One region of the Arthrobacter sp. MDT2-16 genome, then DNA from elsewhere that is predicted to be linked to it. Evidence: predicted binding sites of a transcription regulator. Region 1 holds the regulator's gene; each other region holds the start of a gene.
What was found. Region 1 encodes LexA, which represses DNA repair genes until DNA is damaged. Its sites were predicted from a motif close to TCGAACANNTGTTCGA; they were not measured.

Region 1 (9,921 bases):
AGCCACTCGTAGGGCAGGTGCGGGGCGACGGACCAGATGGCCGCCTCCGCGATGACGGAGGGGACGAGCGCCCGGCGCAGTCCTGCCTCGTCGATCCGCCGGCCGCGCCACGGGGCACCGACGGCGATACCGATGGTGACGACGGCGGCCACGGCCCCCGCCTCCGCATAGCCGCGATCGAGGGTCTGCACGACGTGCAGGGTCAGGAGCACGCCCGCCGCCGAGTGGGGGAAGCGGGCGATCATCCCGACGATCAGCAGGGTCCGGACGGAGCGGATGCGCAGCAGATCACGGTAGACGGCGAAGTTCACGTGTGTGTCTTTCCTGGCCGACGGATCCGTCAGCGGGTCAGTTTGATGTCGAGCGAGTCGACGCGTTCCACGAAGTCGGTGAGGCCCAGGAGCTTCCCGCGGAAGGACGCGACGGCATCGCGTACCTCCTGCGGCGACAACCCTCCGCGGAGCTGCAGGTCCATGCGCAGCTCCGGACCGGGACCCCCACCGGAGGCAATAGTACCGTCGGCCGTACGCGTGAGGACGCCTGCGGCGGGTCGCAGGGCTACTGCGAGCACGTCCTGCTCCCCGCGCGCCGCCGTCTCCACCAGCGCAGCCAGTGCGGGGTCCTCGTAGGACGGCGTCCACCGGATCTGTCGGGCGAGGGCCCACACAGCGGGACGGCGGACCACGACGGTCAGGTCCGCGCCCGGGTCCAGCACCATCAGCTCGGCGTCCTCCGCCGCGGCGGCGAGGGCGGCGCGTGCCGCGTACGCCGCGACGGGGCGGGCGTCCGGGTGCCAGCGCTCGAGGGCGCGGGTGGACGAGAAGACCGGCAGGGCCCTGCGCCCGTCCGGCGCGGTGAGCGTGACGAGTGCCATCTCCGCTTCCTTGTCGGACTGCACACCGGAGACCCCCTCCCCCGGCTGCGCGAGCCGGGCGACGATGGGGATGAAGACCCGCGCGGTCGTGAGGGCGCTGAACACAGCCCTCTCGCGGGGCCCCGGCTGATCCACCGATCGGTCGGGAGCACCGAGCAGCCCGGCGACGGCGGCAGCCAGTGCGGGGTCGGCTGTGCCGTCGTCGTCGTCGAACGCGTGCAGGGGGTTGTCCGGCCCGGACAGGTCGCGGCCCGCCCACGCCTGCCCGGCGGAGTCGGCGGTATTGCCCGCGAGGGCCGCCGCGATGTGCGCGGGAAGCTGCCGTCCGGTCACGCGTCCGTGGCGGGCAGTCCCGCCACGTCGAGGGCCTGCGGCAGGGTGAACGCTCCCGCGTAGAGTGCCTTGCCGACGATCGCGCCCTCGAGGCCGGAGGGCACGAGTTCGCGGAGCGCCGCGACGTCGTCGAGGCTCGAGATCCCGCCCGACGCCACGACCGGTCGCGTGGTCCTCGCGAGGACCTCCTGGAGCAGCGCGATGTTCGGGCCCCTGAGGGTTCCGTCCTTTGTCACGTCCGTGACCACGTAGCGTGCGCAGCCCGCGTCCTCGAGGCGCTGCAGGACTTCCCAGAGGTCACCGCCGTCCTCCGTCCAGCCGCGCGCGGCGAGGGTGGTGCCGCGGACGTCGAGCCCGACGGCGACGGCGTCGCCGTACCGGGCGATGGCCAGTTCGGTCCACTCGGGGTTCTCGAGCGCAGCCGTGCCGAGGTTGACGCGCGTGGCGCCGAGCTCGAGGGCTGCGTCGAGTGTCGCGTCGTCCCGGATGCCTCCGGAGAGTTCGACCTTGATGTCGAGGTGGCGGACCACGCGCTCGAGCAGGTCCCGGTTGGAGCCCCGGCCGAAGGCGGCGTCCAGGTCCACGAGGTGCACCCACTCCGCGCCGGCCTCCTGCCAGGCGAGAGCGGCGTCGAGCGGGTCGCCGTACCCGGTCTCGCTGCCGGCCTCGCCCTGCACCAGGCGCACGGCCTGGCCGTCGGCGACGTCGACGGCGGGGAGGAGTTCGAGCGTGGGCGATTCGGCGAAGGGGCTCATGGTCTGCTTTCGTACGGGCTGTCGGGCCTGGTCGGTCGAGCGGGTCGGTCGGGGCGGGTGTGGCGGCTAGTCGCCGGGAAGCGTGAACAGGTAGGCGGCCAGGAGCGAGAGTCCCGCCAGCACGAGGAAGGCGATCCAGACCCAGCGGGGGAAGTCCTGGCTGCGCAGGGAGAAGGCACCTCCGATGAGGACACCGGCGGCGCCCATGAGCACGAGGCTCAGCACGGCCTCACCGCATCCCCTCGATCCAGTTCCGCAGCAGCTGCGCGCCGGCGTCGCCCGATTTCTCGGGGTGGAACTGCGTGGCGCTGAGCGGCCCGTTCTCGACGGCCGCGATGAAGGGGGTACCGTGCTCGGCCCAGGTGACCTGCGGGGGCTTCATGGCCGGCTGGGTGACGTCGAAACGCCAGTCCTGGACGCCGTAGGAGTGCACGAAGTAGAAGCGCTCGTCCCCGATGCCGTCGAACAGGACGGTGTCCTCGGGCGCCTGGACGGTGTTCCAGCCCATGTGCGGCACGACGTCGGCCTGGAGCCGCTCCACCGTACCGGGCCATTCACCCATGCCGGGGGTGCGGACGCCGTGCTCCACGCCCTCGTCGAAGAGCACCTGCAGTCCCACGCAGATCCCGAGGACGGGCCTGCCGCCGGCCACGCGCCTGCCGATCATACGGAGGGCGTCGACGTCCTTGAGCCCCTTCATGACGGCGGCGAACGCGCCGACACCGGGCACGAGCAGGCCGTCGGCGTTGAGGACGTCGTCGGGCTCTGCGCTCAGCACGACGTCGGCGCCGACGTGCTCCAGGGCGCGGACGACGGAGCGGACGTTGCCCGAGCCGTAGTCGAGCACCGTGACGGTGCGCGCACTCATAGCGTCCCCTTCGTGGACGGGATGCCCTCGACGCGCGGGTCGGGCTCCACCGCTGCACGCAGGGCACGGGCCAGTGCCTTGAACTGGGCCTCGACGATGTGGTGCGGGTCGCGGCCGGCGAGGACGGTGACGTGGAGGCAGATCCCGGCGTGCAGGGCCAGGGCCTCGAACACGTGGCGCGTGAGCGATCCGGTGAAGTGGCCGCCGATCAGGTGGTACTCCTGGCCCGCCGGCTCCCCGCCGTGCACGAGGAACGGGCGACCCGAGATGTCGACGACGGCGTTGGCCAGGGCCTCGTCGAGCGGCACCGTGGCCTCGCCGAAGCGCCGGATCCCGGCCTTGGTCCCGAGGGCGCTCCGGAGCGCCTCGCCGATCGCGATGGCGGTGTCCTCGACGGTGTGGTGGACATCGATGTGCGTGTCGCCCGAGGACCTGATGGTCAGGTCGATCAGCGAGTGCTTCGACAGCGCTGTGAGCATGTGGTCGTAGAAGGGGACGGTGGTGTCGATCGAGGACACCCCGGTGCCGTCGAGGTCCAGCTCGACGAGGACGCTGGACTCGCTCGTGACGCGCTCGATCCGGGCGGTGCGGCCGCGGGCGGCATCAACTGTCATTGCATTCCTTCGGTGCGCTGCCGGTCATCGGCGCGCGGATCGACATTCGTCTGGTGGCGGGAGGTGGTGCACGGCGACGGGCCGTGTGCGTCCACTGCCCCTCAAGTCTAGGAGATGCGACGGCGGCGCAGCTCGGTCCTCGGGGGCTACAGCAACTTCTCCAACGCCGAGAGGAACACCGTGGTCTCCTCTTCTGTTCCCGCGGTCACGCGCAGGGACCCCGGGATCCCGACGTCCCGGATGAGGACACCTGCTTCCAGGAGCCCCTCCCAGACCCGGTGCGGGTCCTCGAGGCCCGAGAAGAAGACGAAGTTGGAGTCCGACGGCGCGGGGCGGAGCCCCAGACGCACGAGTTCGCGCACGATGCGGTCCCGCTGCACCTTGATGGCCTCGACGTTCGAGAGCAGGGTCTCCGCGTGCGTCAGCGCCGCATTGGCGGCCGCCTGGGTGATCGCGGACAGGTGGTACGGCAGGCGCACCAGCCGGAGCGCGTCGGCGACCTCCGGGGCTGCCGCGAGGTAGCCGATCCTCGCGCCCGCGAGAGCGAAGGCCTTGCTCATGGTGCGGGAGACGAGCAGGCGCGGGCGCCCCGGCAGCAGGGTCAGCGCGCTCGGCGTCCCCGTCTGCGCGAATTCCCCGTAGGCCTCGTCGACGATGATGACAGCGCGGGCGGCCTCGCCGGCCTCATAGGCGGCCTCGATGACGTCGAGGCCGAGCGCGGTCCCGGTGGGGTTGTTCGGCGAGCACAGGAACACGATGTTCGACCCGGACTCGCGCACCGCGCGGGCCGTGCTCTCCGGCGTCATGGCGTACGCGGCCCCGCGCTCCGCCGTCACGTAGCGCGTCCCGGTGCCGCTGGCCAGCAGCGGGTACATGGAGTAGGTGGGAGGGAACCCGAGCGCCGTCCGTCCGGGCCCGCCGAACGCCTGCAGCACCTGCTGCAGCACCTCGTTCGATCCGTTGGCCGCCCACAGCTGGTCCGGGGTGAGGCCATGGCCGAGGTAGTCCGCCAGGTTCTTGCGGAGCTCGGTGAACTCGCGGTCCGGATACCGGTTCAGGCCCTGCGTGGCCTCCGCGACGGCGTCGACGATGGCGGCATGCACGTCAGCCGGCACGCCGTGCGTGTTCTCGTTGACATTGAGCAGGATCGGCACGTCCAGCTGCGGGGCCCCGTACGGGTGCAGGCCCACGAGGTCATCGCGCAGGGGCAGGTTCGCTAGGGCGTCGACGGAGGAAGGCACTCGACAAGTTTAAGGGATGCCCCCTTCCGCCGGTAATCGCGCTCGATTCGGTCGGTCCGATGGGACCATCCGGTCGGGGTTCCGGCCGGGGACCTCGCCTTCGGTGCTATCCCCCGACGGGTACCGCGATGCTCTGCCCGGCCTGGACCACCGAGCCGCGGAGGTTGTTGAGCTCGACCATCTCCGCCACGACGTCCCGGGGATCGCGATCGGGGGCGTGGCGCAGCGCGAGGTCCCACAGTGACTCCCCCGCCGCGACGCTGACCTCGACGGTCGCGGACGATTCCGGCAGGGACTCGCCCGCCTGCGCCTGGGAGGTGAGGAAGGCACCGAGGAGGATGAGCGCCGCCACGCCCAGCGCGATGGGCAGACCGACCAGCAGCAGCCGTCCGCGGCGCGTCAGGGTGAGGGGACGCTCCGGGTTCCGCTCCTCGAGCCGCCCTGCGACCGGGCCGGCGATCCGCTCCGTACTCCGCTCCGTACTCCGCTGCGTGGAGGTACGGAGCCGCGTCGGCCGGATGCGACCCGCGGGGACCGCGCGGAAGGGCACTTCCGGGCGGCCGGGTGTCAGCGCCCACAGCGCCGTGCTGCCCTGCAGAACTCGTGCTTCAGCCATTGCCAAGCCTCTTTTCCTTCGAATAGCCGTTCCGGGCTGGACGCCCGTTTCGAACGGATGTTCTAATTAACTCGAACTCAGTTCTAGCACTCACCGACGACCGTTGTCGAGACTCGCTCGAACATATGTTTGAAAAGCATGCAGGCCTGCCCTAGCGTGATCAGGACAGGGCATCACCGGCCTCTGCCGCTGCTGAGCGGCAGGCAGGCCGTCGATGCACCTCAGACAATCACCCGCCACCGACACAATGGATTCCGCCGCAGCGGAATGCCGGTGGTGGGCTCCACGGGATCTGCGGTCCCAGGCGAAAGGCAGAACAGTGGCGGAACCAACACCGGCAGTCCGGCAGGAATCGAACATCGCCGACGTCCCCGGCGACGCCGTTCCGATCACCGCGGGCCGGGGCCGCCCGCGGGGCCGCTCGGTGTCCAAGGGACTGACCGCACGTCAGCTGACCATCCTCGAGACGATCCAGCGCTCGATCGCGGACAAGGGCTACCCGCCGTCCATGCGGGAGATCGGTGACACCGTGGGTCTGGCGAGCCTGTCGAGCGTGACGCATCAGCTGTCCCAGCTCGAACGGCTCGGCTATCTCCGGCGCGACCCCAAGCGCCCCCGCGCCATGGAGGTCCTGCTGCCGCTGACGTTGCCCGCCGAGGCGCCGGCGGGTCCCGACGGGTCGCCGGAGCGGAAGACCTCGGCGGAGCACCGGGTCGCGGTGGACACCGCGCTGGTCCCACTGGTCGGCCGTATCGCCGCTGGTGGCCCGATCCTCGCCGATCAGGTGGTCGAGGACGTCATGCCCCTGCCCCGACAGCTCGTGGGCCACGGCGACCTGTTCATGCTCAGGGTCTCCGGCGACTCGATGGTCGACGCCGCCATCTGCGACGGCGACTGGGTGGTGGTCCGCAAGCAGCAGAGCGCCCAGAACGGGGACATCGTCGCAGCGCTGCTCGATGACGAGGCCACGGTGAAGACGTTCCGTCAACGGGACGGACACACGTGGCTGCTGCCCCAGAACACGCGCTACGAGCCCATCCTCGGCGACCACGCCAGCATCATGGGCAAGGTCGTCTCGGTGATGCGCGCACTGTAGGCGCCCCGCTCTCCGCCCGAGGGGCGCCTACAGTCCGGTGACTGCGGCGCCCCTCGTGGTTGGGTGCCCGGACCTGCCGGGGCCGGGCCGGGCCGTCAGCGGGTGGAGAGCCGCTCCAGGATCCCGGTGACGGTGGCCCTGTCCGTGGTCGCCCAGAAGGGCGGTAGCGCAGCCCGGAGGAACCCGCCGTAGCGAGCCGTCGCGAGGCGGCTGTCAAGGACCGCGACGACGCCCCGATCGCCTCCCGACCGGATCAGGCGGCCGGCGCCCTGTGCGAGGCGGATCGCGGCATGCGTCGCGGAGACACTCATGAAGCCATTGCCGCCGTTGCGGGCCACGGCCCGTGTCCGCGCCGTCATGAGCGGATCGTCCGGCCGCGGGAACGGGATGCGGTCGATCACCACCAGGCGGCACGAGGCGCCCGGCACATCCACGCCCTGCCAGAGGGACATGGTGCCGAACAGGCAGGTGTCCGGCTCATCAGCGAACTGCGTGACCAGGGCGTTGAGGGAGGACTCCCCCTGGCAGAGGATCTCGAAGTCGACCTGGGGGCGCAGCGCCTCCGCCGCCTCCTCGGCAGCCCGCTTGGAGGAGAAGAGTCCCAGGGCTCCCCCGCGGGATGCCCGGAGCAGGGTCAGCAGTTCTGCCAGCTGCGCGTCGGACGTGCCGCGTTCGGGCTTCGGCAGGTCCTTCGCCACGTACAGCACGCCCTGCCGCGGGTAGTCGAACGGGCTGCCGACGTCGACGCCGGTCCAGGCCGGCGCGCCGGGGCCGCTGAGGCCCAGCGATCCCGCGACGGGTCCGAACTCGGCACCGATCGCGAGCGTCGCGGAGGTGAGCACCACGGTGTGGTCCTCGAAGAGGCCCTCCCGCAGGCGCGCCGCCACCGAGAGCGGCGCCACGTTCAGCGTCGCGGGCGCACTCTCATCCGGCTGCGCGTAGCCGGATCCGGGCGTGAAGGTGCTCGGCCGGGACGCCCAGACCACCTCATCGAGGTCTGCGGCCGCGAGGATCCGCTCGGCGAGGTCGAACACCAGGGTGACGCGGGAGCGTGCAACCTGCCGCCCGCCGTCGACGTCGGCCTCCGACTTGCCGTCCGTCTTCGTGTCGGAGAGCGCGGCGCGTGCGGCGTCCCGGACCTGCGCGAGGGATTCCTCGAGGTCGTCGGGGAGGCCGCCCGGCAGGAGCCCGGAGGGCACGAGTTCGGAGGCCGCCTCGAAGGCGGACGCCGCGGTGTCGAGGGCTGCGGTGCCGATCGAGGCGTGGCGGCGGAGGGCGGTCGCGGCGGCGCTCACCATGGAGGCGGAGAGCTGTCCGGAGACCGCCCCGGTCACGCGGTCGTGGAGTTCGTGCGCCTCGTCGATCACGACGACGTCGTACTCGGGCAGGACGGCCAGCCCCTCGAACGCGCTGATGGCGAGCATCGCGTGGTTCGTGATGATGATGTCAGCGTCCGCGGCAGCGGCGCGCGCCTTCTCGCTGAAGCACTCCTGGGCCATCGGGCAGCGGGCGGCGCCCAGGCACTCCATGCTGGAGACCGACACCTGCCGCCACGCGCGGTCGCTGACACCGGGGACGAGGTCGTCGCGGTCGCCCGTGTCCGTGTCCTCCGCCCACTCGCGCAGCCGGACCACCTCCCTGCCGAGTGCCGACGCGGGGCCTCCCCCGCCGAGGGCCGGGGAGGGGTGCGGTGCTGCGTCCTCGCCGAGGCTGAAGAGGGCGTCGGGGGCGTCCTCCTCGGGGAAGCCTCCGCCGGTCTTGTGCAGGCACACGTAGTTGGAACGGCCCTTGAGGAGCGCGACGTCGACGGGGCGCGCGAGAGCGGGTTTCACGGCATCGAGGAGGCGTGGCAGGTCACGGCCCACGATCTGGGCCTGGAGGGCGAGCGTCGCCGTCGAGACCACGGACGGGCGGTCACTGTCCATGGCGTGGGCGATCAGGGGGACCAGGTACGCCAGGGACTTCCCCGTGCCGGTGCCGGCCTGGACCAGCAGGTGGTCGCCCGAGCGGATGGCCTCGCTGACCTGCCGCACCATCTCGTGCTGGCCGGCGCGCATCTCGCCGCCCATGGCCGCCACGGCGGCGTCGAGCAGTTCCAGTGCCTGACGGGCTTCGGCGGAGTGGCGCGCCGGGTCCGACGCCGCGACGACGGCGCCGGATCGGGTGCTGTCACCCATGCCGGAGGTACGGCTCCAGATCGGCTGCCAGTCCCTCGCGGACCATCACCTCGAGGCGGGTGCCCTCGTCGACATGCTCGAGGCCGAGGATCTCCACGTCCTCCTGGTGCAGGCGGCTGAGGACCTCGCCGCGCTCGTAGGGCACCAGCAGGTCCAGCTTCACGCCGGGACGCGGGATGTTCGTGCTGATGAGCTGCTTCAGTTCCGTCATGCCGGCACCGGTGCGCGCGGAGACGACGACGGAGCGCGGCTCGCGCTGCCGCAGCCGCTCGATGACGAACGGGTCGGCGGCGTCGGCCTTGTTGAAGACCACGATCTCGGGCACCTTGCGGGCATCGACCTCGGTCAGGACGGTGCGGACCGCAGCGAGCTGGCCCTCCGGGTCCGGGTGCGAGACGTCGACGACGTGCAGGATCAGGTCCGCGTCCGCGACCTCCTCCAGCGTCGAGCGGAATGCCTCGACCAGCTGGGTGGGCAGCGACCGGACGAAGCCGACGGTGTCGGCGAGCGTGTAGCCGATGCCGTCCGGGGTCTCGGCCCGGCGCACCGTCGGATCGAGCGTCGCGAACAGGGCGTTCTCGACGAGGACCCCGGCGTCCGTGAGCCGGTTCAACAGGGACGACTTGCCGGCGTTCGTGTAGCCGGCGATGGCGACGGAGGGTACCTGGTTCCGCTTGCGGTTGGACCGCTTGGTCTCCCGCGCCGGCTTCATGCCTGCGATCTCGCGGCGCAGCTTCGCCATCCTCGTGCGGATCTTGCGGCGGTCGAGTTCGATCTTCGTCTCACCGGGACCGCGGGAGCCCATGCCGGCGCTCGCGCTGCCGACCTGGCCACCGGCCTGGCGGGACATCGATTCGCCCCAGCCACGCAGGCGGGGCAGCAGGTACTCGAGCTGCGCCAGCTCGACCTGGGCCTTGCCCTCGCGGCTCTGGGCGTGCTGGGCGAAGATGTCGAGGATCAGGGCGGTGCGGTCGATGACCTTCACCTTGACGATGTCCTCCAGGCCGCGGCGCTGCGACGGGGAGAGCTCGCTGTCGACGATCACGGTGTCGGCGCCGGTCGCCTGGACGATGCTCTTGAGCTCCTGGGCCTTGCCCGAGCCGAGGAACGTGGCGGGGTCCGGCTTCAGGCGGCGCTGCACGATGCCGTCCAGCACCTCCGATCCGGCAGTCTCCGCGAGGGCGGCGAGTTCCTGCAGCGAGTTCTCGGCGTCCAGCGCGGTCCCTTCGCTCCAGAGGCCGGCGAGGACCACCCGCTCCAGCCTCAGCTGCCGGTACTCGACCTCGGTGACGTCCTCGAGTTCGGTGGAAAGACCCGCCACGCGGCGGAGCGCACGGCGTTCCGCCA
Region 2 (9,921 bases), on a different contig from region 1:
TCGCGGCCGTGACGTACACCGTCCTCACCGGTGCTCCGCTGGTTCCCGCACCCCGACTCGACGTCACTCCGGGCGAGGGGTTCCTCGGCGGGATGGCGCAGGGCGCCGTCGTGGGCGGCATCATCGGCGGACTCGCGGCGATCGTCGGAGGCATGCTCAGCTTCCGGCGTGCACGCCGTCATCGGGACGACGTCGGTCTCCGCCTTCCGTGACCGGATCACGTCCCCGAGATCTCCGCACCGGCGCGGCACGGGCCGCCGGGACGGATGCGGACGAGCAGTCCGGCTAGCCGCCCACGATGAGGGTCACGGGCCCGGTGGCCATCGGTCCGCCACACGCCTCGGATCCGCCGACCCTCCCACTCCGCGGTGCCGGGCGACAGGGAAGCCGGCCGACTGTTACGCGTCCGCAATCGTCCTGTCGCCGGCGGGAGTCACGATCGAGCGGCGCTCAGCCCTCGGTCGGGGGAGAGTAGAGCTGGAGGTCGTTGCCCTCGCTGTCCTTGAACGGCAGGATCCGGCCCCAGGGGTACTCGCTGATCTCGCCCCGGACGTCTGCACCTCCGCGGGACGAGATGCGCTCCAGTTCGTCCTCGATGGATCCTTCGGGCTGGAGACTGATGACGGCACCGCCGCCCCGCCCACCGTGCGTGTTCTCGCGGGCGTTCAGTCCGATGGTCAGCCCGCCGGCGTCGACCGTGGACCAGTCCTCCTGCTCCATCGTGACGTCCAGTCCGAGGGTGTCCCGGTAGAACGCGAGGGCCCTGCCCATGTCCTCGACGGGTACCCAGACGGTTGCTACTCCCTTGGCCATGACGCTCCTTCCGCGGACCCGCATCGGGGTCCAGTGGGGTGCAGGCCCAGTCGGGCCCGTCCCCACGAACGCTACCGGCAGGGCTCGCCCGCAGGGCGCGGCGTCCACGCCCCTTGACGCGGAAGCCGGGGTGCTGTCCCTCGCAGGGCGCCCGCAAGGACACGGCGCCCCGGGCGGACCTACCGCGGCCTTGCTCCCGCGTGCTGCCGGGCGAGGTCTGCGAGCGAGTCGTCCACGCCGCCGTCGTCGAACGCACCGAACTTCCGTTCGGCCGCGGTGCGCAGCAGGAAGTCGGCGATCGCGGGGTTCTTCGGCAGTAGTGAACCGTGCAGGTAGCTCGCCACGATGTTGCGGTAGCGCGCCCCCTCGTGTTTGTCCTCGGCGTTGTTGCCCGCGCCCTTGACCACGGTCGCGAGGGGCTTCAGCCCTGCACCCAGAAAGGTCTGGCCGCTGTGGTTCTCGTAGCCGTGGATCTCGCCGAATTCCTCGCTGGTGGCCACGACGTTGCCGATCAGGCGTTCCGTCCCGCCCCGCGTCTCGAGGTCCAGCACACCGATGCCGGGGATCACGGTGCCGTCGTGCGTGCGGAAGACCTTGCCGAAGAGCTGGTACAGCCCGCAGATCAGCAGCATGGGCGTGCCGTCCTCCGCCAGGGCGCGGAGCGTCGGGGCGATGGCCTGCAGGTCGTCCTGGATCACCACCTGCCCGCTGTCCTGGCCGCCGCCGCCGATGATGATGTCGACGTCGTCGGGGAAAGCGTCGCCGGCATTGTGCTCGAGGATCTCCGCCCCGTAGCCGCGCCACGCGAGGCGTTGCTTGAGGACCAGGACGTTCCCGTAGTCGCCGTAGATGTTCATCTCGCGCGGGTACAGCTGCAGGATCCGCAGGCTGCCCTTCGAGGGATCGGCGGGTGCCTCCGTGAGGGCGCTGGCGGATGGTGCGTCGCTCATCAGGAGACAACCTCGACCTTCGTGATCTTGGAGAGCTCGCGGCGGACCGCGAGCATGGCCGTGTACGTACAGAAGATCCGCTTCGGGCGGCCCTCCGACCCCCGGACGAACTGCTTCAGCGCCTCCGTGATGTCGGGGTCGACGGCGCCGACCCGCACGTCGTCGTACTTGAGCCGCAGCGCCATGTCGTAGGCGCGTACGCCGCTGACCATCTCGACGCCGCCGAGGCCGAGCGAATCGAAGTCCACGTCCCACAGCCAGGACATGTCGCGCCCGTCCGCGTAGTTGTCGTTGATCGCGATCATGGTCGCGCAGCCTGCGGGGTCGAAGGACTTCAGGCCGAGGCGGAATCCACTGGGGTTCTTGACGAGCACCAGTTCGAGGGCCTGGCCGTCGACCACGAGGCTCTCCCCGCGCCCGAACGCGGGCTCCACCGCGGCGAGCGAGGAGAAGAGCCGGGCGTCGTCGGCAGTACCGCCGAGGACGGCGCGGGCGGCCGCGAGGGCGGCGGCGGCGTTGAAGATGTTGTAGACCCCGCGCAGGCGCAGCTCGGTGTGCGTCGTCGTGCCGTCCGCCTCGAAGGAGGCCGCGTTGCCGTCGACGGAACGGAGGACGACGTCGGCTGGCAGCGCCGACGCGGGGGCGATCCCCTCGGCGCCGCGCAGCTCGTCGTCGTTCGGGAACGTGCTCCGCAGCGAGGCGTCGAGGCCGAAGTAGACGACGTCTGCGGTCGTGATGGACGCGGCCAGGCCCGCGACGCGGGGGTCCTCCCGGTTCAGGACGACCGTCCCCGTGGTGGCGAGTGCGATGCGCTCGAGCAGGCGCGTGGTGGCGTCGATCTCGCCGAAGCGGTCGAGCTGGTCGCGGAGGACATTGAGGAGCAGGGAGTACCGCGGCGGCACGAGCTTCACGAAGTGCACGGCGTGCGCCTCGTCGAGCTCGAGGACGGCGACGTCGGCTTCGAGCCGCCCGCGCCAGTCGACCTCGCCCAGGAGGGCTGCCGCGACACCGCGCGTGAAGTTGCTGCCGGTGCGGTTCGTGAACACCGTCAGGCCCTGGCCCTCGAGCAGTTCCACCACCATCTTGGTGGTGGTGGTCTTGCCGTTCGTTCCGCTGACGACGACGACGCCGCGGGGGAGAGTGGACAGCGCGCGGCCCATGAAGCCGGGGTCGAGGCGCTCGACCACGAGGCCCGGGAATGCGGAGCCGCCGCCGCGCAGGCGGGAGGCGACGCGCACGGCCTTGCCCACGAGAACTGGAAGGGGATTCATGCCAACAAATTATCGCAGGCGCGTCGGGGTTCCCGGGACGCGGCGGCGAGGCGCTGCTCACGCGAGACCGTTCGACGCCGGCTCCGGCGCTGCCACGGCCTAGAATCGAGGCATGACCTCCCCGTCCTCGGCGCCGTTCCCCGTGCCCGGCGCCCTGTCCGTCGCCCTGTCCGACGCCGCTCCGACCGTCGCCCCGGAGACCGCCGGATCCGCCGGTCGCACGCCCCGCACAGGCCGCGACGTCGTCGTCGGCGTACTCGCGGTGCAGGGCGACGTGCGGGAGCACATCGCGACCGTCGAGTCTCTCGGCGCGCGCGCCGTGCCCGTCCGGCGCGCCTCGGAGCTCGCAGCGATCGACGGCCTGATCCTCCCGGGCGGAGAATCGACCACGATGGACAAGCTGACGCGGACCTTCGGGCTGGCGGAACCGCTGCGCGGCTTGATCGACGGGGGGCTGCCGGTCTACGGATCCTGCGCGGGCATGATCTTGCTCTCCGACGTGATCGCCGATCCCTCGACCGACCGGCACGGCAATCCGCAGCAGACGCTCGGCGGCCTCGACATCGTGGTGCGGCGCAACGCCTTCGGCCGCCAGCGCGAGTCCTTCGAGGCGGATCTCGCGTTCGCCGGCCTCGCGGCAACCGGCCCCGCTGCAGGAGATGATCCCGTGCGGGCCGTCTTCATCCGCGCGCCATGGGTGGAGAAGGTGGGGGCCGACGTCGAGGTGCTCGCGCAGGTGCCCGCCGCCGAGACGCCGCAGGCCGGCCCGTCCGATGCCGCACCGGGAGCCGACTTGGAGCCGGTCGCTAGAATTGTCGCAGTGCGTTCAGGGAACCTGCTGGCCACGAGTTTCCACCCGGAAGTGACGGGGGAGCGGCGGGTCCACGAACTCTTTATCCGGATGATCAGAGGAGAAGCGTAAGCATGTCGGGGCACTCCAAGTGGGCAACAACCAAGCACAAGAAGGCTGCGATCGACGCCAAGCGCGCGAAGTCCTTCGCGAAGCTGATCAAGAACATCGAGGTCGCGGCACGGGCCGGCGGCGCCGACGTCGCGGGTAACCCGGGACTCGAGCTGGCCGTCTCCAAGGCCAAGAAGACCTCCGTGCCCATCGACAACATCAACCGCGCCGTCAAGCGCGGCGCCGGCCTGCTCGGCGAGGCCGTGGACTACCAGACCATCATGTACGAGGCGCGGGGCCCCCAGGGTTCGGCCCTGCTGATCGAGTGCCTGACGGACAACAAGAACCGTGCCGCCTCGGAGGTGCGCCTCGGGATCTCCCGCAACGGCGGCACGATCGCCGATCCCGGCTCGGTGTCGTACCTGTTCGCCCGCAAGGGCGTCGTGACGCTCCCGAAGAACGGCCTCACCGAGGACGAACTGCTCATGTCCGTCCTCGACGCCGGCGCGGACGAGGTCAAGGAATCGTCGGACACGTTCGAGATCGTCTCCGAGCCGCAGGACCTCCGGGCCGTGGTCGCCGCGCTCGACGAGAGCAGTATCGAGTACGAGACCGACGACGTCGAGTTCGTGCCGTCCATGCAGGTGGACCTGGATGCCGAGGGTGCCCGGAAGTTCCTCAAGCTCGTGGACGCCCTCGAGGAGCTCGACGACGTCCAGAACGTCTACTCGAACGCGCACCTGCCGGACGAGGTCCTGGCCGAGCTCGAGAACGACGACTGACATCGCCCACCTCCCTACCCACCCCGCCCGCCCGGTGACGCCGTGACCTACCGCGTGATGGGGGTGGACCCCGGCCTGACCCGCTGCGGGCTCGCCGTCGTCGACATCGAACCCAACCGGCGCTCCACGCTCGTCGCGGTCGGGGTGGTCGGTACGGAGGCGGGCAGGAGCCTCGACGAACGGCTCCTGGTGATCTCCGAGGCCGTGGACTCGTGGCTGGACCTGCACCAGCCGCAGGTCCTCGCCGTGGAACGCGTCTTCAGCCAGCTCAACGTCAGCACCGTCATGGGAACCGCCCAGGCCTCCGGCGTCGTGATCGTCTCCGCCGCGCGGCGTGGCATCCCGGTGGCCCTCCACACCCCCACCGAGGTGAAGGCCGCCGTCACCGGCAACGGACAGGCGGACAAGGTCGCCGTCACAAAGATGGTCACGAAGATCCTCCGGCTCGAGACGGCCCCGCGGCCGGCCGACGCCGCCGACGCCCTGGCCCTCGCGATCACGCACGCGTGGCGCAGGGGAGTGGCAGTGCAGGGCGCGGCGGCATCGGGGGGATCCGTCACCCCGGCGCAGCGCATCTGGGCCGAGGCCGAGGCGCGGGCGCGACGCCGCTGAGCGGGGCCCGTCGGCCGACGTCCTGACGCCCGGTGATGCCGCTCCGTCCGACACCCGGCTGCCGCCTCGCGCTGCGCACCCGGCGGTGTGGCGACTCGATCGATCGGCGGATCACCGGTATCTTTGACGATTAGAACGTATGTTCGACGCCGGTGACCGCCCGGACGTCCCCGTCAGCACCTGCACTGGAGCCCTTCATGATCAGTTCCCTGCGCGGAACAGTGACCCACGTGGGCCTGCACTCCGCCGTCCTCGACGTCAACGGCTTCGGTATGCAGGTCCAGGCGACACCGCAGACCCTCGCGGCTCTGCGCGTCGGCGAGCAGGCCTCGATCGCCACCGCGATGATCGTCCGCGAGGACTCCATGACGCTCTTCGGCTTCGAGGACGCGGACCAGCGGGAGGTCTTCGAGACGCTCCTGGCCGTCAGCGGCGTCGGCCCCCGCCTGGCCCTCGCCGTCCTCGCCGTCCACACGCCGGAGGCCATCCGCATCGCGGCGTCGTCCGGCGATGACAAGGCCTTCAGCAAGGTGCCCGGCATCGGCCCGAAGGGTGCCCGCCGGATCGTGCTCGAGCTCGCCGGGAAGCTCGTCCCGCTCGAGTCGAAGCCCGGCGTTCCCGCGCAGACCTGGCAGGGGCAGGTCCTCACCGCCATGATGGGCCTCGGCTGGTCCGAGAAGGATGCCGGCGCCGCGATCGACGCCGCCGTCGCCGACGCGCCCGACGTGGCCGCGACGGGTGACGTCGGGCAGATCCTGAAGCTGACGCTGCGCCGGCTCGGTCAGGACGGCGCCCGCAGCTCGGCACGCACGAGGGTCGGCTCATGACGGACAAGCAACCCCAGGAGGCACCGCTCGTCGCGCCGGCCGCCGACCCCGAGGACCGCGCCATCGAGGCCGCCCTCCGGCCGAAGAACCTCGACGACTTCGTGGGACAGAAGAGGGTCCGGAGGCAGCTCTCGCTCGTCCTGGAGGCCTCGCGCCTCCGCGGCCGCAGCGCCGACCACGTCCTGCTCTCCGGGCCTCCCGGCCTCGGCAAGACCACCCTCGCCATGATCATCGCAGCCGAGATGAACGCTCCGCTGCGCATCTCCTCGGGACCCGCGATCCAGCACGCGGGCGACCTCGCCGCCATCCTCTCCTCCCTGACCGACGGCGAGGTGCTCTTCCTCGACGAGATCCACCGCATGTCCCGGCCGGCCGAGGAGATGCTCTACATGGCCATGGAGGACTTCCGCGTCGACATCATCGTCGGCAAGGGTCCCGGCGCCACGGCGATCCCGCTCGAGCTGCCGCCTTTCACCCTCGTGGGCGCGACCACCCGCGCCGGGCTGCTGCCCGGTCCCCTCCGGGACCGCTTCGGCTTCACCGGGCACCTCGAGTTCTACTCCACGGAGGAACTCGAACTGGTGCTCCGCCGCTCGGCGATGCTCATGGACATGAAGGTGAACTCCGCGGCGTTCGCCGAGATCGCGAGCCGGTCCCGGGGGACGCCGCGTATCGCCAACCGCCTGCTGCGCCGCGTCCGGGACTGGGCGCTCGTGCACGGAGTGGACCTCATCGATGCCCGCTCGGCGAGTGCTGCGCTGGACATGTACGAGGTGGACGCCCGCGGACTCGACCGCCTGGACCGTTCCGTGCTCACCGCGCTCATCACGAAGTTCAACGGCGGGCCGGTGGGACTCTCGACGCTGGCGATCGCCGTCGGCGAGGAGCCGGAGACCGTCGAGACCGTCGCCGAGCCCTATCTGGTCCGCGAGGGACTGCTCGGACGGACGCCGCGCGGCAGGATCGCGACGGCTGCCGCCTGGAAGCACCTCGGCCTCGAGATGCCCCAGAACGCCGCCGCGGCGATGCCGGAGGACCTGTTCTCGGTGGCGCCGGAACCGCTGCTCGACGCCGAATCAGGCCTTGACAGCTGGGCGCAGACCGACTCCTGACGCGCGGAACGTCCAGCATTCCCCCCTACACTGGTGTGGACAGAAGTGGGCCAGGGCACAGGCGTGCCCCCCACCACACCCAGTCCCAGGAACGGATTCCCAGTGCTTGCACACGTAGTCGCCCAGACAGCCACCGGAGATGCCCCTCCCTTCGACATCTTCTCCCTCCTGCTGCCGCTGGCACTGGCGTTCCTGATCTTCACCATGTTCCGCAGGCAGCGCAAGACGCAGCAGCAGGTGAAGGAGATGCGCACGCAGATGGAGCCCGGCACGGAGGTCATGACGCAGTTCGGGCTCTACGGCACGATCGTCTCGATCGACCAGGAGAACAACAAGGCCGTCCTCGAGCTCTCTCCGGGCAACCTGGCGACGGTCCACACGCAGGCCCTGTCCAAGGTGGTCCAGCAGGACACCGCGGCCGTCGTCGACCCGGCCGTCGAGCCCGCCGTCGACGGTGCCTCCGTGCCCGACGACGCGTCCTCGATCAGCGACGACCGCATCGACCGCACGCCGTCCACTGGGTCCACCGCGGCGTCGGCACCCACGGCGGGCGGCACGGAGACCCCGGAGGAGACCCTCGGGCGCCTCGACCGTGAGGCCGTCCAGGAGAACCGCGACGCGCGGGACCCCCGCGACCCCAAAGCGACCCCCGACAACTAGCATTCCGTAGGGCCGGTCATCACGCCGCGCCCGTCAGAATCAATCCGGCGCAGCAGCCGCGCCACTGAATAAGGACATCCATCATGCCTCGTACCGGTCCCGGGACGGCAGCCAAGCGGACACTTGTCTGGCTGGGCGCATTGACAGCACTGCTCGCGATCCTGCTGGGAGCGGGTTCCTACTGGAGCACCGCGAGCTGGAGCCCCCGCCTCGCCCTCGACCTCGAGGGTGGAACGCAGATGATCCTCGCGCCCCGGGTCCAGGACGGCAGCGAGATCACGCCCGAACAGCTCGACCAGGCCGTGGAGATCATCCGCCAGCGTGTGGACGGCTCCGGCGTCGCGGAGGCCGAGATCAACACGCAGTCGGGCCAGAACGTCATCGTGTCCCTTCCCGGCACGCCGGACGCGCAGACGCGCGACCTCATTCAGGCCTCGGCGCAGATGGAGTTCCGCCCCGTCCTCGCCGGAGGGCCGGGTCAGGCCGCGGCTGCAGAGACGCCGACGCCGGACGATCAGCTGCCCAAGCCGGCCGCCGAGCCGCAGAACGCGAGCGATCCGAACTGGATCACACCGGAGCTGTACAAGGAGTTCGAGGCGCTCGACTGCCTCGATCCGGCAGCCCTGGAACCCGCCGAGGAGCCCGCGCCCGCCGACCAGCCCATGGTCGCGTGCGAGCCCGACTCGCAGGGCAAGTACATCCTCGGACCCGTCGAGGTCCCCGGCACGGACATCTCCACCGCGAGCTACGGCCTGCAGCGCGGCGCGCAGGGCCAGTCCCTGAACACCTGGGCCGTCACCATCGACTTCAACGACGAGGGAACCGACACCTTCCGGACCGTCACCGAGCGCCTGTACGCGATCGGCCAGGGCGACCCCCGCAACCAGTTCGCCATCGTGCTCGACGGTCGGATCGTCTCCGCGCCCACCACCAACGCCGTCATCCCCGACGGCAACCCCCAGATCTCGGGCAACTTCACCGAGGAGTCCGCCGCGGCCCTGGCGGAGCAGCTCAAGTACGGCGCGCTCCCCATCAGCTTCGAGATCCAGAGCGAACAGCAGATCTCCGCGACCCTCGGCGCCGACCAGCTGCGCCTCGGCCTGATCGCCGGCCTCATCGGCCTCCTGCTCGTCGCCGTCTACTCGATGTTCCAGTACCGGCTGCTGGGTTTGGTGACCATCGCCTCGCTGGTGGTCGCGGGCATCCTCACCTACCTGGCCATCTGCATCCTCGGCTGGACCGAGAACTACCGGCTGTCCCTCGCCGGCGTCGCCGGGCTCATCGTCGCCATCGGGCAGACCGCGGACTCCTTCATCGTCTACTTCGAGCGCATCCGTGACGAACTGCGCGACGGCCGCGGCCTCGTCTCCGCCGTGGAGAACGGCTGGCGCCGCGCGAAGCGGACCGTGCTCGCGTCCAAGGCCGTGAACCTCCTCGCAGCCCTCGTGCTGTACTTCGTGGCCGTCGGCAACGTGCGCGGGTTCGCCTTCACGCTCGGCCTCACGGCGATCGCCGACCTCGTGGTCGTCTTCCTGTTCACGCACCCGGTCCTGCGTCTGCTGGCCAGGACGAAGTTCTTCGGCGAGGGCCACCCGTGGTCCGGGCTGGACCCCAGCCGCCTCGGTGGCATCCCGCTCTACCGCGGCGCCGGCCGACTGCGCGAGCCGGGCGAGAAGCCCGTCGTCGTCGCCCGCGCCAAGAACAAGGGAGCCACGGCCGAGGCCGAGCGGCGCATGACCATCGCCGAGCGCCGTCGCGCGGAGCAGCAGAAAGCCCTCGCCGGGCGCACCGGGTCCTCGGCCGTCGGATCCTCCGTCGCCCAGGACGCGGAACTCGCCATCGACCGCGCGGAACCCGCCGTCGCCGGGCGCACCGGCTCCCGTGCCGCTCGTACCGGCTCCTCCGTCGCCGGGCGCACCGGTTCCTCCCAGAAAGAGACCAACGAATGAGCCGCACAAGCTTCGCCACGTTCGGCAACGAGCTATACTCGGGA
Region 3 (9,921 bases), on a different contig from region 1:
CTCCACCGCCGTTGCGGCTGTGGTAGCCGGAGGAGAAATGCCGGATCGTGCGCACGTCGGCCCTCGACCTCAGACTGGTCACCACCCAGTCCCGTTCGTCGTCGGTCCGGGCGGCAACCCGGTGGGTCACCTGGAAGGTGAACAGGGACAGTCCGACGCTGCGGTCGAACGTCGCGGCCCCCACGAGGTCGACGTCGAACCCGCCAGGAAGGATCCACCCCGGCGGACAGGTCCAGAAGCGCACGTGGTGCCGTTGCCACGGAGTGCCGGCGACCTCCTGCTCGAAAGCGAGGTCCTGCTTCCGGCCGAAGACGAAGAGCGGACTCACCGGGGCGGACGGGTAGCTGCGGCGCAGCACCGACGCGGTGATGATCCGCAGGCTGGTGCGGAGCGTCAGGGGGTCGGCCTCGATCCACCCGGCGGACAGCATAGCGGCCCGTAGATCCGGGACCGTACCGATGACGGCCAGGTTGACCGGATCGCCGAGGAGTCCGTCCGCCGTGCGGGTCCTCCCGATGAAGTAGTCGGGGACGTAGACGCGGGTCAGCAGCCTGTTGATCCGCGGTACGAGGACGTAGGCGGCCAGGGCCCAGATGATCACGAACACCCACGGCTGGCGAACGCCGTCATCCACCTCTTCGAGGAAGAGCGCGTAAATCGCCCAGCCGGAAAGTACTACCGCCAGGAGGAAGAAGAGGCGCTGGGCGAGGAGCACCACGGTGCTGGCAAGGTGTCCTGATCCTCGTCCGGTACCGCCCCTGCGAGCGCGTGGCGCCTCGTTCATCCGCCTATCCTAGGTCCGGGTGCAGGGCTAGGCTCGGACCGTGCAGCGCCCCGACGACGCCGAACCACCGGATCGACAGGACCTCAGGTCCCGGTACAGGCTGCTGCTCACGCGAGGGGACTCGACCGATCGGACCGTGTTCTTCAGCGACGCCGTGTTCGCCATCGCCATGACCCTTCTGGTCCTCGACCTGGAGGTACCCGGTGGTCTTCCGGAGGACCAGGTCGGCGCCGCGCTCGTGGGGCAACTCCCGCACTTCCTCTCCTTCGTCCTCAGCTTCGCGGTCCTCGGCAGTGCCTGGCTGAACCACCACCGGAAGTTCAGTGTGATCGTCCGGTACGACTTCCGGCTGCAGGTCCTGAACCTGCTGCTGCTCTTCTTCGTGGCCTTGCTCCCGTTGCCGACCACTCTGCTCAGCGAGTACGGCGGGGCGTCCTCGCCCTGGCCGGTGGCTCTCTACGCGACGGTGGTCGCGGGTGTCTACTCGATGCTGAACCTGGTATGGGCATATGCGTGGCGGGCGAGGCTCATGGCGTCGGTCGTGGACCGGGACCTCTACCGGTACGTGCTGCGGGCGCTGCTCCCCGTACCGCTGGTGTTCGCCGCGACCATCCCGCTGGCCTTCCTCCTTCCCGGGATCGCCATGTTCGTGTGGCTGCTGATCATCCCGGCCGACATCGTAGTCCATCGGGTGATCAACGCGCCGGTCGCGGCGTCCCCGGACGGGCTCCCCGGGGCGACGTGAGGACCGGGCGATGCGTCCCCCGTCGGTTGGCGCGGTCCGGCACCTCGGTCCAGCGCTTCTGCCCGACGCGTCTGCCCACCACCTCTCCCCAGCGCCGCGGAGGCGGTCTCGCACCCCGCTGCCTGTCAGGACTACAGCAGGCGGGCGAGGCGCCAGTCACAAAGCGGTCGCTCCGGCCGTCCGACGCCTAAACTGGAGGGCATGACTTCAGCACCCGAGAGCTCCGCCCTGCCGTCCGTCGGATTCGTGGGCTGGCGCGGCATGGTGGGCTCGGTCCTCATGCAGCGGCTCCAGGACGAGGGCGACTTCGCCCGCGTCAATCCCGTGTTCTTCTCGACGTCGGCCGCAGGTGGGGCGGCGCCGTCGTTCGCAGAGGGTGCTGGAACGTTGCAGGACGCGTACGACGTCGAGACCCTCGCCAAGCTGCCGATCATCGTCACAGCGCAGGGCGGCGACTACACCTCCGAGGTCTACCCCAAGCTACGTGACGCGGGATGGTCGGGCCTGTGGCTCGACGCTGCATCCACCCTGCGGATGGAGCAGGACAGCGTGATCGTGCTGGATCCCGTCAACCGGTCCGCCATCGATGCCGGCCTCGCGAACGGCGTGCGGGACTTCATCGGCGGCAACTGCACGGTCTCGTGCATGCTCATGGGTCTGGGCGGGCTCTTCCGCAACGGGCTGGTGGAGTGGGGCACCTCGATGACCTACCAGGCGGCGTCGGGTGGTGGAGCACGTCATATGCGCGAACTCCTGAACCAGTTCGGTGCGCTCCACGGGACCGTCGCCATGAACCTCGACGACCCGGCGTCGGCGATCCTCGACATCGACCGGGCCATCCTCGCCAAGCAGCGTCACCCGAGCCTCGAGGCCTCCCAGTTCGGTGTCCCCCTGGCCGGCTCCGTCATCCCCTGGATCGACAGCGACCTCGGCAACGGCCAGTCGAAGGAGGAGTGGAAGGCCGGAGCGGAGACCAACAAGATTCTCGGGACCGACACCCGTATCCCCTTCGACGGTCTCTGCGTCCGTGTGGGGGCCATGAGGTCGCACTCACAGGCACTGACCCTGAAGCTGACGCAGGACCTCCCTGTCGATGAGATCGAATCGATCATCGCAGCGGACAACGAATGGGTGCGCGTCATCCCGAACACGAAGGCGGAGACGCTTGCAGGCCTCACCCCTGTTGCAGCTACCGGTTCCCTCGACATCCCGGTGGGACGTATCCGCAAACTCGAGATGGGTCCCGAGTACATCAGCGCCTTCACCGTCGGCGACCAGCTGCTCTGGGGTGCGGCCGAGCCACTCCGGCGCATGCTCATGATCGCCACCGGGAACCTCTAGGTAGGGTCTCCCGGGCGCACGCTTCGTTGCTGTGACATGATCTGACAGCAGCGCTGCACTGCTCTTCCGTCGTGGAGGATGGCGGCGATACTGGGATCATGCGCATGGACGAGATCCTCGACGAGATCAGGGCATTCGACGGGGTGGTGGAGGTGGCGCCCCGAGAGGGTGATGGAGCCCCGCAGATCGCCTGGGGTGACCACTTCTTCTACTACTCTCCGGACGGAACCGTCCCGCAGCACACCCAGCCCTACGCGACGATCGTCACCAAGGACTATCCCGACGACACGCGGTCGAACCTCGATGCGGAGGGCAGGTGGCGGTTGAACATCCACGTCGGGTCGGCAAAGGCTCGGCAGTTGGTGAGGGACAGCGCCAGCGGAGTCGACGCCAGTGGAGACAGCGCCAGTGGTATCGACGCCAGCGATGTCGGGTTCAGTGGTGTCGACTTCAGTGAGGTGGACACGATCCTGCCTCACCCGGTCTACGGTCACCTCGGCTGGATTGCGATCGTGAATCCTGGTCAGCGGGTGGGGGCAGCAGTGCTGGAACTCCTGCACGACGCCCATGAGGACGAGCGACGCCGGGTCGAACGTCGCGCGTAGGTGAGCCATCTGGCGTCCGTCGGCGTCATGTCGACACCGTCCCTGACGCGGTGAGCACGTCGGGCCGGACGTTCCAGTATCTGTTCCGTCGGGCCGTGGTGCCGTGTCGGGCGAGGTGTGGTGGAGGGGTGAACCAAGGCATGCCGTTGCGGGACGCGACCGTCCATTGGCCCTGATGGATGGTGTGGTGGTGATGGGCGCAGAGCAGTACTCCGTTGTCGATGCTGGTATTGCCGCCGTGCGCCCACGGTGTGATGTGGTGTGCTTCGCACCAGCTGGCGGGAACCGTGCAGTCGGGGAACGCGCACCCGATGTCCCGGGCGACAAGGGCCCGGCGCAGATGGGGCGGGAACAGGCGGTTTGCGCGGCCGAGATCCAGGACCTGTCCGTCACCGCCGAGCACGAGCGGGATGATGTAGGCGTCACACGCGAGGCGTCGGATACTTCGGGTGCTCATCTGCTCGGCGAAGACAGCACGTCCGGGTCTGGACCTGATGCCGGCCCCAGACCCGGACCAAGCCGCGGCTCCTGGCCAAGCGCCAGCTCTGCCACTGGTCCTACCTGCGTTGTCGGCGCTGGCAGTGCTGCCGGCACTGACTGAGCTGTTGACGCTGCCGATGCCGGCTGCGCTGCCTTCGCTACCGGTGGTGAGGTCGGCTAGGAGGTCGCGGTAGTCGATAGTGACCATGACCTGGGGCCGGTGACCTCCGGTCGCAGGCAGTTGCGTACCTGAGAGGGCGATCCGGCAGGCACCGACCAGCCCGTCGAGCATGCGCTGCGCCCTGGTTCCGGCCTCCAGTCCGCCGTACACCGACGGTGATCCACCTGATCCAGCCCCACTCCCCGCATTTGCCGCACTCCCAGCGAGATCCTGTGCAGACGTGGTGTTTCCCGCGAAGTAGACATCATGATCGGGCCGGGTCCCGCTGCCGGACCGGCCATCGCGGGGGCTCCGAGGATTGGTGGCGGTGTTCATGACCGTGGCGAGGTGCTCGAACTGCTCGTCCGTAGCGCCGATCTCCAGCATGTGCAGCCCGTGGCGTCGGCCCCGAAGGAACACACCCTGCCGGGCGCGCAGGATCTTCTCGGTGGGTTCCTGTCCGTCCTGGTCGAGCACTGCCTCCCAGTAGCGGGTGACGGACCGCAGGACCTCTTCGTCGGACTCGATCGCCTGCAGGGTGAGCTGACGTTCCATCTGGACGAGTTGCTCGTCGACGGCGACGCAGCGGACCCTGTCCACCGCGGCACAGATGATCGTCGCCGCCCGCCCACTGACCTCGCCCGAACCGACGGCGATGCTCAGGGTCTGCAGTGGCGGATCCAGAGAGGCCCCGGAAACGGAGGTACCGGGCAGGACATTCTGGGCCAACACCAGGCGGCGCTTCGCTTCGGCCCGACTGATACCTAGCTTTGCCCGCAGATACTGGGCACATCTCTGTGCCGGTCGTTCACCGGAAGTGGCGCCCGAGCCCGCGCCGATGTCAGCGGCGGATATCGCTGGTCCTTCGGGTGCCTGCGCCGTCGATGATGGAAGGGAGCTGGACCCCAGGCGCTGCTCCGCCGAAGCAAGATCGAAGTCCCTGGCCATGCCTGCGGTGATGACCTGCAAGTGATCGACGATCCGCGAGATGTCCTCGACCTCCACGAGAACCTGCACCGCCTGTCTCGTGGAGAGTATCCGACCTGAGCTCATCAGCCGGTCGGCCGCCCGTACCAGAGCGGCCCGTACCGAACCCAGGGGAACGTCTGCCCCTAGAAACCCCTCAGTCTCCGAAGACGCCTGGGCGTCCACAGATCCCTCGCTCTGCAAAGATGCGTCGATCACCTGGCGTCCGCGAGCTGTCGGAGATGTAGCGGCTCGAAGGGACGATCCGGACTTCGCCGACATACCAGATCTCAAGGAGACGTCTGTTTCCTGGAGGTCCTCGACCGGTGCTGTAGCCATACCCGAACTTATCGAACACACGTTCTACCATGGGGCCAGGCCGACCCGTATGTGGACAAATTCCGGTCCTTCATCGACGCACCCGAACCGTGCCCCATGCAGACAGGGCAACCGAAGCGCGGCATCCCCCGACTCGACCCGATAACGTCGGAGGGCCCGTGCAGGATGGGCGCATGGATTCCGTGAACGCAGACACCATCCTCCGGCGCTTCTTCGCCGTGAGCGGTCATGTGCAGCATCCCGAGAGCCTGCTGCGGTACGAGCGCGTCCAGACCCACCTCCGCGACTACCTCGAGCAGGTCGCCGCAGTCAGGCTGACCGACGCCGAGCAGGAGTTGCTCGCCCTGGAGCGGCAGTTCGGGACCGAGAGCCCCTATGCCCAGGTCATGGGTGCGCGGGATCTGCTCCATGCCCTCCCGGACTTCCTCGCCGTCCCACAGCTCCTCCCGGACTTCCATGATCGGCTCGCACAGATCAGCGTGGCCTCGCGCCTTGCCCAGTGGCTGTGTTCACGCCGACTCGTCGAGCGCGAGGACAGCTGGCACGACGTCGTGCTGACGCGCGCTGCCGCCGAGCAGGCCCGCAGGTCACCCGCGCTCTAGGAGCGCGGGCGTGGGACGGCCGGCGACCAAGGACCGTCGCACCCGCAACCGACCCAGGAGGACCGCTGTCGCTCACCCGCTCGCAGGGGGACGACAGACTCCGGGGACCTACAGGACGCAGCCGATGAGCAGCGGTTCCGGCTCCAGGCGAATGCCGAACGCGTTCTCCACACCGTCCCGCACCAGCCGCGCGACCGAGAGGAGATCCGACGTCGAGGCTTCTCCCCTGTTGGTGACGGCAAGCGTGTGCTTCGTCGACAGGGACGCCCTGCCACCCGCCGCAGTGTGCGCGTCGTCGTCCCCGAGCCCGTAGCCCTTCGAGAACCCGGCATGCTCGATCAGCCACGCGGCACTGAGCTTCACGTGCCCCTCGGTACCGGAGGGGTACCGGGGGGCGTCGACCGGCAGGCTGTCCGCAACGGCCTGCGGGACGATCGGGTTGGTGAAGAAGGAGCCGGTGCTGCGGGTGTCCGGATCGGCCGCGTCGAGCACCATGCCCTTCCCCCGGCGCAGCTTCAGCACCTCGCGCCGCACGTCGTTGGCGTAGGCCCGTGCGCCCACCTCGACGCCCAGGGCCCGCGCGAGTTCCGCATAGCGGATGGGCTTGCTCAGACGACCCAGTCCGAGCTGGAACTCGACCGACAGCACTACGTAGCGCGGCGAGCCGTCCACCGTGGTGCGCTTCAGGAGGGAGTCCCGGTAGCCGAACTTCAGCTCGAAGTTGGTGAAGCTCTTGATCCTGTCGGTCTCGCGGTCGAACGTCCGCACCGTGGCGATGGTCTGGGAGACATCGGCACCGTAGGCACCGACATTCTGCACGGGAGTGGCTCCTGTGGAACCCGGGATGCCCGAGAGCGCCTCGAGCCCCGAGAACGCGTGCATCACGGTGTAGCGGACGAGGTCGTCCCAGTCGTGCCCGGCTTGGACGTTGACCATGACGCCGCCACAGGTGGCGTCGTCGTCGTTGACCGTGAAGCCCGTGGATGCGATGCGCACCACGGTGCCGTCGAAGCCGTCGTCACCGATCAGCAGGTTGGAGCCGCCGCTGATGATGAGCAGTGGCTCCCCCGCGCCATCGGCGGCACGGACGGCCTCGATGATGCCCTGCTCGGTCGATGCCCCGACGAGCTTGTGCGCAGGGCCTCCGACGCGCGCGGTCGTCAGGTCGGCCAACCGGGTACCGGTCACAGGTGCGGTCATCGCAGCCTCACCACGGCCTGGGCTTTCACGAGGACTTTCTGCCCCGCGAACGTCACTGTGAGGTCGATGCGTGCGGTGGACGCCTCCGCGTCCACTGCCCCGACGACTCCCGTCACCTCGACGACTGCACCCGGCTCGCCGGGCTGCGCTGTGGTGTCCTCGACGATGACGGGCTTGGTGAAGCGCGTCTGGTAGTCGACGACGGCGGCCGGGTCGCCGATCCAGTCGGTCACGAGCTGGACCGCGGCACCCATGGTGAACATGCCGTGGGCGATGACGCCGGGAAGCCCTACGCCCTCGGCGAAGGCCTGGTTCCAGTGGATCGGATTGAAGTCTCCCGACGCCCCTGCGTAGCGCACCAGGTCCTGCCGGGTGATCCCGATGGTGGACGAGCCGATCTGCTGCCCCACCTCGAGGGTGGTGGTCGATACTGCCATGGCTACTGCTCCTCTCCGCGAACGAGGATGGACGAGGTGGTCGTGGCGGCGCGCTCGCCGTCGATGGTGGAGATCTCGGCGCGCGTCGTGATCATCGCTCCCCCGCCCATGGCCCGCACCTGGTCCACGTGCAGTTCGGCGACGAGCTGGTCGCCCGCGATGATCGGGCGATGATGGATGAATCGCTGGTCCGCATGGACCACCCGCGTGAAGTCGATGCCGGCGCTCGGATCATTGATGAGCTGCGCGTCGGCGCGCTGGGCGATGATGATGGCGAAGGTGGGCGGCGCCACCAGGTCGGCGTGGCCGAGCGCTGCCGCGGCTTCGACGTCGTAGTGCGCGGGATGGGTCGCCTTGACGGCCCGGGCGAAGTCCCGGATGGCCTCGCGACCCACGGCATAGGGCTCTCCCGCGGCGTAGCTGCGGCCCTGCAGGTCTGGGTCGATGGTCATGGATCCTCCGTGGGAAGCGGCGTAGGGGTACTGGGACAGTCGGATGGGGCGGCGGGGCACGCCGAGGGCCGGCAGGGGGTCAGCGCTGGTCCTTGATGCGGCGCCGGACGTCACGCGAGCGGACCACCATGCCCGCCAGGTGGCACACCATCCCGACCACGATGACCGGGATGCCGGTGAACACGAGTGCGCCCTGGTCGGTGGCGGCCCCGACGACCGCGACGAGGATGCCGATCGCCGTGGTCACCAGTGCGGAGACCACCAGCTTGCGGTACAGGTCCGAGCCGGTCTCCCAGGGCGTATTCAGCATTGTCCGATTCTACTGCCGCGGCGAGGGAAGCTGCTCAGAACAGCGCCTCCTGGACGGCGGGGACACGCGTGCTGAAGTCGCCGAACTGCAGACGCCTGCCCTTGAGCTGGGCGAGATCGGCGACGAAGAGGAGATCCGTGCCGTCGATCGCGACGATCGCCGAGGAGCCGAGGACCTCACGGAGAACGAACCCGTGCTGCCCCCGCTCCAGCGGTTCCGGGTAGGGCTGCAGGCCGCCGTAGCGCAGCACCGCGGACCAGGACGACGGCGGCTCGAACTCCTCGTGCACCACTTCGAAGCCCTCGACGTCCACGCCGCCCTGCAGCAGTCCCCTGCTCGCCAGGGCGAAGCCGTCGTTGATCCGCTCGAGCTGCGCCAGCGGCAGGGGCGCACACAGGGAGGCGGCCTTCGTCGCTGAGCGCACGGCCTGCGGGAGACCCACGCTCCGGGTGACCTCGTCCTCGAGGATGCGTACCACCCGCCCGTCGTCGGCATGCGCGACGAACTGTGCCACCACCGCGCCCTGCTCCACGAGCCGCCCGCGCTTCCTGGGGTCCGAGGCGGTACCGACCTTCGTTGAACCGTCCGCGAAGGTCGCGACATACAACCAGTGGGGCTGGTCGAGGTAGCGCTTCAGCCCTGCGGGGGCGATACCGGACCGGTGGATGTCGTGCATGAAGCGGACGTCGTCCTGGGCGAAGCACCGTCCGCACTGGTGGCTCCGTGCAGCCGGTGCCTGGTCCACGCACGGCACCCAGGTGCGGTCGTCCCGCCCGTGGACGCGATGGAAGCCCAGGCAGTAGCGCCCGGTGGCGACCACCTCGAAGCCGAGCCGGGAGCCCGATGCGAGGGAGACGTCGCGCAGGCCGAGCTCCCCATCGGGTGCATCGCCGGCAGGCTCCGAAGGCACCTCGCGGAGGACCAGGACAGGCTCGGTGCCGTGCCAGGTCACACCGCTGCAGAGGTAGGTGGAGGTCACGGTGCAAGCCTAGGCGCGGCCACCCCCACTATCGGTCCGGGCACCCGACCTCAGGCGAGCACTTCGCTGAGGTCGTAGGCCGCCGGGATCTCCAGCTGCTCGAAGGTGCACGAGCGGGCCTCCCGGTCAGGCCGCCACCGGTCGAACTGGACGGTGTGCCGGAACCGGCTGCCCTCCATCTGGTCGTACCGCACCTCGACCACCCGGCGGGGATACAGACGGATGTAGGACACGTCCCTCGCGGAGGCGAAACGGCTGCGGTCGGTCTCGCCGAGCTCGGGTTCGCCGTCGTCGTTCCTCATCACATCGGCATCGAGTTCCTCGACGAGCTCCAGGCGCCGCGCGTCCGGGAACGCCGAGATGCCGCCGACGTTGCGCAGCTCGCCGTCGTCGTCGTACAGGCCGAGCAGCAGCGACCCGACACCCCTGCCGGACTTGTGCACGCGGTACCCGAGCACCACGGTGTCGGCGCTGCGGTGGTGCTTGACCTTGAGCATGCGCCGCTTGTTCGGCTCGTACGG

Region 2: a site for LexA is predicted at 5,461-5,476, ahead of ruvA (Holliday junction branch migration protein RuvA). Genes of this name have one in related genera too.
Region 3: a site for LexA is predicted at 5,432-5,447, ahead of ACX80N_RS00995 (HNH endonuclease signature motif containing protein). Genes of this name have one in related genera too.

The regions. Positions count from the first base shown of each region.
Region 1 is NZ_JBTNDP010000009.1:35,831-45,751, forward strand. Features, by position in the region: gene ACX80N_RS15020 (MFS transporter) at 1-311, opposite strand, end outside; gene ACX80N_RS15025 (SseB family protein) at 341-1,207, opposite strand; gene priA (bifunctional 1-(5-phosphoribosyl)-5-((5-phosphoribosylamino)methylideneamino)imidazole-4-carboxamide isomerase/phosphoribosylanthranilate isomerase PriA) at 1,204-1,962, opposite strand; gene ACX80N_RS15035 (hypothetical protein) at 2,029-2,187, opposite strand; gene hisH (imidazole glycerol phosphate synthase subunit HisH) at 2,192-2,830, opposite strand; gene hisB (imidazoleglycerol-phosphate dehydratase HisB) at 2,827-3,444, opposite strand; gene ACX80N_RS15050 (histidinol-phosphate transaminase) at 3,591-4,685, opposite strand; gene ACX80N_RS15055 (LysM peptidoglycan-binding domain-containing protein) at 4,792-5,307, opposite strand; gene lexA (transcriptional repressor LexA) at 5,621-6,397, shown strand; gene ACX80N_RS15065 (ATP-dependent DNA helicase) at 6,493-8,574, opposite strand; gene hflX (GTPase HflX) at 8,567-9,921, opposite strand, start outside.
Region 2 is NZ_JBTNDP010000005.1:80,275-90,195, reverse strand. Features, by position in the region: gene ACX80N_RS10485 (hypothetical protein) at 1-212, shown strand, start outside; gene ACX80N_RS10480 (VOC family protein) at 451-813, opposite strand; gene ACX80N_RS10475 (type 1 glutamine amidotransferase) at 993-1,763, opposite strand; gene ACX80N_RS10470 (MurT ligase domain-containing protein) at 1,763-3,034, opposite strand; gene pdxT (pyridoxal 5'-phosphate synthase glutaminase subunit PdxT) at 3,147-3,956, shown strand; gene ACX80N_RS10460 (YebC/PmpR family DNA-binding transcriptional regulator) at 3,959-4,717, shown strand; gene ruvC (crossover junction endodeoxyribonuclease RuvC) at 4,760-5,329, shown strand; gene ruvA (Holliday junction branch migration protein RuvA) at 5,527-6,156, shown strand; gene ruvB (Holliday junction branch migration DNA helicase RuvB) at 6,153-7,268, shown strand; gene yajC (preprotein translocase subunit YajC) at 7,371-7,928, shown strand; gene secD (protein translocase subunit SecD) at 8,012-9,877, shown strand; gene secF (protein translocase subunit SecF) at 9,874-9,921, shown strand, end outside.
Region 3 is NZ_JBTNDP010000001.1:207,634-217,554, forward strand. Features, by position in the region: gene ACX80N_RS00975 (LssY C-terminal domain-containing protein) at 1-784, opposite strand, end outside; gene ACX80N_RS00980 (TMEM175 family protein) at 825-1,529, shown strand; gene asd (aspartate-semialdehyde dehydrogenase) at 1,731-2,870, shown strand; gene ACX80N_RS00990 (DUF6194 family protein) at 2,975-3,475, shown strand; gene ACX80N_RS00995 (HNH endonuclease signature motif containing protein) at 3,501-5,420, opposite strand; gene ACX80N_RS01000 (hypothetical protein) at 5,594-6,022, shown strand; gene ACX80N_RS01005 (UDP-N-acetylmuramate dehydrogenase) at 6,131-7,222, opposite strand; gene ACX80N_RS01010 (MaoC family dehydratase) at 7,219-7,659, opposite strand; gene ACX80N_RS01015 (FAS1-like dehydratase domain-containing protein) at 7,662-8,111, opposite strand; gene ACX80N_RS01020 (hypothetical protein) at 8,191-8,421, opposite strand; gene ACX80N_RS01025 (DUF2797 domain-containing protein) at 8,456-9,400, opposite strand; gene ACX80N_RS01030 (ATP-dependent DNA ligase) at 9,451-9,921, opposite strand, start outside.